3 regions of the Pseudomonas helmanticensis genome follow, and region 2 is predicted to be linked to each of the others. Evidence: predicted binding sites of a transcription regulator. Region 2 holds the regulator's gene; each other region holds the start of a gene.
The links. Region 2 encodes sigma-54, which starts transcription at its own class of promoters, with help from an activator protein. Its sites were predicted from a motif close to ANTGGCATNNANNTTGCTNT; they were not measured.
Positions count from the first base shown of each region.

Region 1: flgB (flagellar basal body rod protein FlgB) is a predicted target of sigma-54. The motif match lies at 1,192-1,211, and genes of this name have one in related genera.
Region 3: glnA (type I glutamate--ammonia ligase) is a predicted target of sigma-54. The motif match lies at 978-997, and genes of this name have one in related genera.

Region 1 covers NZ_FXUY01000002.1:837,154-839,403, reverse strand. Annotated here, with positions in the region: gene QOL84_RS26590 (chemotaxis protein CheV) at 1-19, shown strand, start outside; gene cheR (protein-glutamate O-methyltransferase CheR) at 66-893, shown strand; gene flgB (flagellar basal body rod protein FlgB) at 1,251-1,658, shown strand; gene flgC (flagellar basal body rod protein FlgC) at 1,662-2,105, shown strand; gene flgD (flagellar hook assembly protein FlgD) at 2,121-2,250, shown strand, end outside.
Region 2 covers NZ_FXUY01000001.1:3,282,240-3,284,489, reverse strand. Annotated here, with positions in the region: gene ptsN (PTS IIA-like nitrogen regulatory protein PtsN) at 1-140, opposite strand, end outside; gene hpf (ribosome hibernation-promoting factor, HPF/YfiA family) at 153-461, opposite strand; gene QOL84_RS14810 (RNA polymerase factor sigma-54) at 535-2,028, opposite strand.
Region 3 covers NZ_FXUY01000001.1:3,941,843-3,944,092, reverse strand. Annotated here, with positions in the region: gene glnA (type I glutamate--ammonia ligase) at 1-883, opposite strand, end outside; gene thiI (tRNA uracil 4-sulfurtransferase ThiI) at 1,212-2,250, shown strand, end outside.

The DNA of each region.
Region 1 (2,250 bases), on a different contig from region 2:
AGCAGCAGATATCAGCTAAGGGCGTTTTGCCCTTGGCGGTCAACACGATTTAAGAGGCGGCATCATTGTCTACGGGTAATTTGGATTTCGAACAGTTCCGGGTCTTCCTGGAAAAAGCCTGTGGCATTTTGCTCGGTGAAAACAAGCAGTACCTGGTCTCGAGCCGTCTCAACAAACTGATGGAGCAGCAAGGCATCAAATCCCTGGGTGAGCTGGTCCAGCGCATCCAGACCCAGCCGCGCAGCGGTTTGCGCGAGCAAGTGGTCGATGCCATGACGACCAACGAAACCTTGTGGTTTCGGGACACCTATCCGTTTGAAGTCTTGAAGAACAAGGTCCTGCCTGAAGCGATCAAGGCCAGCCCCAACCAGCGTCTGCGGATCTGGTCGGCGGCGTGCTCGTCGGGCCAGGAACCGTACTCGCTGTCGATGTCGATCGACGAGTTCGAGCGGACCAACCTCGGTCAGTTGAAAATGGGCGTACAGATCGTTGCCACTGATCTGTCCGGCCTCATGCTCAACAACTGCAAGACCGGCGAGTACGACAGCCTGGCGATCGGTCGCGGTTTGTCGCCGGAACGTCTGCAGCGTTACTTCGACCCGAAAGGGCCGGGTCGCTGGGTGATCAAGGCGCCGATCAAGAACCGTGTGGAGTTCCGCTCGTTCAACCTGCTCGACAGCTATGCAGCGCTGGGCAAGTTCGACATCGTGTTTTGCCGTAACGTGTTGATCTACTTCTCTGCCGAAGTGAAGAAAGACATCCTGTTGCGCATTCACAGCACGTTGAAGCCGGGCGGTTATCTGTTCCTTGGCGCTTCCGAAGCGCTGAACGGTTTGCCGGACCATTACCAGATGGTGCAGTGCAGCCCGGGGATCATTTATCAGGCGAAATGATTGCATCGGCAACACAAAAAACGGCAGGCCCGCAAAGGCCTGCCGTTTTTTTATGCCTCTCACATCCCCCTCTGTAGGAGCTGCCGAAGGCTGCGATCTTTTGATCTTGCTTGCGCTGCAGCAAAAACAGGATCAAAAGATCGTCCGATCGCGGCCCGAGCCTGCGGCAGCTCCTACAGGGGACGGGCCGTCGTCGGGGCGGCAGAAAAGCGGCATTTGGCGGAAACCGGTTGCCGCTTTTCTGGCATTGCCGCTTTGCCGGCTCCTCGCAAAGCCCCGGTTTACGGGGTTTTTTCGCATTGGCACGCGGCTTGCTAAAGCTCAGTTACGAAAAACCGGTCACCTGAAGGTCCCGACATGAGCATCAGCTTCGATAAAGCGCTCGGAATTCACGAAAAAGCCCTGGGCTTCCGCGCCCAGCGTGCCGAAGTCCTGGCCAACAACATCGCCAACGCCGATACCCCGAACTACAAGGCTCGGGATCTGGACTTCTCCAAAGTGCTTGAAGCACAGACCCAGAAGAACGCCAACGGCACCATCGCCCTGAACATGACCAACAGCCGTCACATCGAAGCTGAAGGCGTGGGCAATGGCGACGAGTCGTTGCTGTATCGCACGCCGATGCAACCGTCGATCGACCAGAACACCGTGGACGCCCAACTGGAACAGTCGAACTACGCGGAAAACGCCGTCGGCTTCCAGGCCAGCTTCACGCTGCTCAACAGCAAATTCAAAGGGCTGGTGTCAGCCCTGCGCGGAGAGTAATCCATGTCCCTGTCCAGCGTTTTCAACATTGCCGGCAGCGGCATGAGCGCACAAACCACGCGTCTGAACACCGTGGCTTCGAACATCGCCAACGCCGAAACCGTTTCGTCGAGCATCGACCAGACCTACCGCGCCCGCCATCCGGTGTTCGCCACCATGTTCCAGGGCGGTCAGAACAGCGGCAGCAACTCGCTGTTCCAGAGCCAGGACGCCGCCGGTCAAGGCGTACAGGTGTTGGGCGTGGTCGAAGACCAGAGCAACCTCGAAGCGCGTTACGAGCCGAACCATCCGGCAGCCGACGCCAAAGGTTACGTCTACTACCCGAACGTCAACGTGGTGGAAGAAATGGCTGACATGATTTCCGCGAGCCGGTCTTTCCAGACCAACGCTGAAATGATGAACACCGCGAAAACCATGATGCAGAAGGTACTGACCCTCGGTCAGTAATAAGGGGCGACTGCCATGAGTGTTTCCGATACCACCAGCTCCCTGAGCATGAACGACATCCTGGCCAACTCATCGAAGTCGGCCAGCAGCAGCACCACCGGCGGCATCGCTTCGGCGACCAACAGTGCTACCGGCGGTCAGGCAC
Region 2 (2,250 bases):
TCGAAGACATCTTGCATCTCCAGATCCGGCACTTCGCGGGCGATCAGGTTGGCAATTTGTTCGAGGGCTTTCTTTTTACTGCCGCCCGGCACGTTCACGAGAGAACGGCCGGGGGTCAGGATACTTTCAAGTCGGATCATGGGTTAGGGGGGTTATCGACCGGTAGCGCCCTGGAGGAGGCTCTGGGTCTTTTCCTTATGCTTTTTGAGTTGGCGATCCAGCTTGTCGGTGAGTGAGTCGATCGCAGCGTACATGTCTGTATCTTCTGCGTTTGCGACCACTTCGCTGCCGGGAATATGCAAGGTGGCTTCGATTTTCTGCTTCAGCTTTTCGACGCACATCGTGACTTGCACGTTGGTGATCTTGTCGAAATGTCGCTCCAGTCGTTGGAGTTTTTCCTCGATATAGGAACGCAGAGGTTGGGTCACTTCCAGTTGGTGTCCACTGATGTTGACTTGCATACAGCTTCTCCTTCGTTGCCAGTGCATAAAGCGGCAGGCCGAAAAGCCTGCCACTGGAACGCTGTAACGTGGCTTACATCAACCGCTTGCGTTCGCTCGAAGGCGCGATCCCGAGGGATTCGCGGTACTTGGCGACGGTGCGGCGAGCCACCTGAATGCCTTGTGCCTCCAGTAAACCAGCGATCTTGCTGTCACTCAACGGCTTTTTCTGATTTTCCGCAGCAACCAGTTTCTTGATGATCGCGCGGATCGCTGTGGACGAGCATTCGCCGCCTTCGGAGGTGCTGACGTGGCTGGAGAAAAAGTATTTCAGTTCATAAATACCGCGCGGGGTATGCATGAATTTCTGCGTGGTCACCCGCGAAATCGTCGATTCATGCATGCCGACTGCTTCGGCGATGTCATGCAGGACCAGCGGTTTCATCGCTTCGTCGCCGTATTCGAGGAAACCGCGCTGGTGTTCGACGATCTGCGTGGCAACCTTCATCAGGGTTTCGTTGCGGCTTTGCAGGCTCTTGATGAACCAGCGGGCCTCCTGCAACTGATTGCGCATGAAGGTGTTGTCGGCGCTGGTGTCGGCGCGACGGACGAAACCGGCGTACTGCGCGTTGACGCGCAGGCGTGGCACCGACTCCTGATTCAGCTCGACCAGCCAGCGCTCGTTGTCCTTGCGCACGATGACGTCGGGGACGACGTATTCGGCTTCGCTGGACTCGATCTGCGAGCCTGGGCGCGGGTTGAGGCTCTGCACCAGTTCGATGACCTGGCGCAGCTCATCTTCCTTGAGCTTCATGCGGCGCATCAACTGGCTGTAGTCGCGGCTGCCGAGCAGGTCGATGTAGTCACTAACCAGACGTTTGGCTTCTGCCAGCCATGGCGTCTTGGCAGGTAACTGGCGCAATTGCAGCAACAGGCATTCGCCGAGGTTGCGTGCGCCGATACCGGCCGGTTCGAATTGCTGGATGCGGTGCAGGACGGCTTCGATTTCGTCCAGTTCGATGTCCAGTTCCGGATCGAATGCCTCGAGAATCTCTTCGAGGGTTTCGTCCAGGTAGCCCTGATTGTTGATGCAATCGATCAGGGTCACGGCGATCAGGCGATCGGTGTCGGACATCGGTGCGAGGTTCAATTGCCACAGCAGATGGCTTTGCAGGCTTTCGCCAGCGGAGGTGCGGGTGGTGAAGTCCCACTCGTCATCATCGCTGCTGGGCAGGCTGCTGGCGCTGGTCTGGTAGACGTCTTCCCAGGCGGTATCGACCGGGAGTTCGTTGGGGATGCGTTCGTTCCATTCGCCGTCTTCGAGGTTGTCGACCGTCGGCGCGGTTTCCTGGTAGGAAGGTTCCTGGATCTCGGTGTTGGGCTTCTGTTCGGCGTTGTCGGCCAGCGGATCGGAATTGTCGAAGTCTTCGCCTTCTTCCTGGCGTTCGAGCATCGGATTGGATTCCAGAGCCTCCTGGATTTCCTGTTGCAGATCCAGGGTCGACAATTGGAGCAGGCGGATGGCCTGTTGCAGCTGCGGTGTCATCGTCAGCTGCTGGCCCATTCTCAAGACTAGCGATGGTTTCATGGCAGGGGCTTAACACCTTATTCGCCGGCGCTACGCGCCATCCACTACAGGGCGCCGAAGCGCCAAACTTAAGCAAATTATATGCCTGAAACTGAAGTGTTTGCCTAGAGCGCTGTAACAATAAAAAGATAGAAAACTTTATTGACGCGTTGCTCAGGCGAGCGGTGAACACCTTTGAAGCGACGTGTTTGCCTGGAGCGCTGTAACAATCAAGCGTATTAA
Region 3 (2,250 bases), 660 kb from region 2:
GAGCGGTATCGGACAGGCCGGCATAGCCTTCACCTGCGAAGGTGTTCTTGCCGTCCTTCCAGATCGACATGTGTACGTGCATGCCCGAACCGTTGTCGCCGTACAGTGGCTTCGGCATGAAGGTCGCGGTGCGGCCGTATGCATCAGCAACGTTGTGCACAACGTACTTCAGGGTTTGGGTTTCGTCGGCTTTCTTCACCAGGGTGTTGAACTTGACGCCGATTTCGTTCTGGCCGGCAGTCGCCACTTCGTGGTGGTGAACTTCGACGGTCAGGCCCATTTCTTCCAGCGCGTTGCACATGGAGGTACGGATTTCGTGGTCGTGGTCGAACGGTGGAACCGGGAAGTAGCCGCCTTTGACGCCTGGACGGTGACCCTTGTTGCCGCCTTCGATGTCCTGGTCGGACATCCACGAACCTTGTTCGGAGTAGATCTTGAACATCGAGCCGGAGATGTCCGACTTGAATTTTACCGAGTCAAAGATGAAGAATTCTGGCTCTGGACCGGCGAACACGGTGTCACCGATACCGGTGGCTTTCAGGTGTTCTTCGGCGCGCTTGGCGATCGCACGTGGGTCGCGATCGTAGCCTTGCATGCTCGAAGGTTCGATGATGTCGCACACCAGGATCAGGGTGGCGTCTTCGGTGAACGGGTCGAGAACGGCAGTTTCGTCAACCGGCATCAGGATCATGTCGGAGGCTTCGATGCCTTTCCAGCCAGCGATGGAGGAACCGTCGAACATCTTGCCGACTTCGAAGAAGTCGTCGTCCAAAGCATCGCGAGCCGGCATGGTCACGTGGTGCTGAGTGCCTTTGGTGTCCGTGAAGCGCAGATCAATCCACTTGACGTCATGATCTTTGATGAGTTGAACCGTCTTCGACATATGTCCTCCGGGTGGCTTCGGGCTTGGTAGTGGATGCCCTTGAATTTGGGTGATGCCGGCGCGAATACTCTGCCAAGGCAACCTGCCTCACAAGGGAGCAAATTGCATGCCAGTGCCCCAGCATGGGTTTTTTGCCCCAATTTCACGCTTATTAAGGTGCAAAGTGCCTGAATGCAGAAAATCTCGCCCTCTAATGTAGCGTCTCCGAGCAAAAATGACCCGTTTTGGTGCGCGCAAAACCTTCTGCACATTAACTGGTTAAACCTTGAGCAATTTCCGCTATAATCCGCGCCCCCCTTTTTCGGCTGGCCGTTCGCGCGCTGTTTTCATGAAACTAATCGTAAAAGTCTTCCCCGAGATCACCATCAAAAGCCGACCTGTCCGGACGAAATTCATCCGCCAGCTGGCCAAGAACATCCGCACCGTGCTCCGCGACCTGGACCCGGCCGTGGTGGTGAACGGTGTGTGGGACAATCTCGAGCTGGAAACCCGCATTACCGACGCCAAAGCCTTGAAAGAGATGGGTGAGCGCCTGACCTGCATGCCGGGCATCGCGCACTTCCTGCAGATCGACGAGTACCCGCTGGGCGATTTCGACGACATCACCGAGAAGTGCAAAGAGCACTACGGCGCTGCACTGGCCGGGAAGATTTTCTCGGTACGCTGCAAGCGTGCCGGCAAGCATACGTTCAGCTCGATGGACGTCGAAAAATACGTCGGCAGCAAGCTGCGCCGTGAGTGCGGTGCCGCCGGTATCGACCTGAAAGCGCCGGAAATCGAAGTCCGTATCGAAGTTCGCGACAAACGGTTGTTTGTGATCCACAGCCAGCACAACGGCATCGGCGGTTACCCGCTTGGTGCGTTGGAGCAGACGCTGGTATTGATGTCCGGCGGCTTTGACTCGACCGTTGCGGCTTACCAGATCATTCGTCGCGGCCTGATGACGCACTTCTGCTTCTTCAATCTGGGCGGTCGAGCCCACGAATTGGGCGTGATGGAAGTCGCGCATTTCATCTGGAAGAAGTACGGCAGCTCGCAACGCGTGCTATTTGTCAGTGTTCCGTTCGAAGAAGTGTTGGGCGAAATTCTCGGCAAAGTCGATAACAGTCATATGGGCGTCGTATTGAAGCGTATGATGTTGCGCGCGGCCTCCAACATCGCCGACCGCCTGCAGATCGAGGCGCTGGTCACCGGCGAGGCGATCTCCCAGGTGTCGAGCCAGACGCTGCCGAACCTGTCGGTGATCGACTGCGTGACCGACAAGCTGGTCCTGCGTCCGCTGATCGTGGCGCACAAGCAGGACATCATCGACACCGCCAACGAGATCGGCACCGCCGATTTCGCCCGGCACATGCCGGAATACTGCG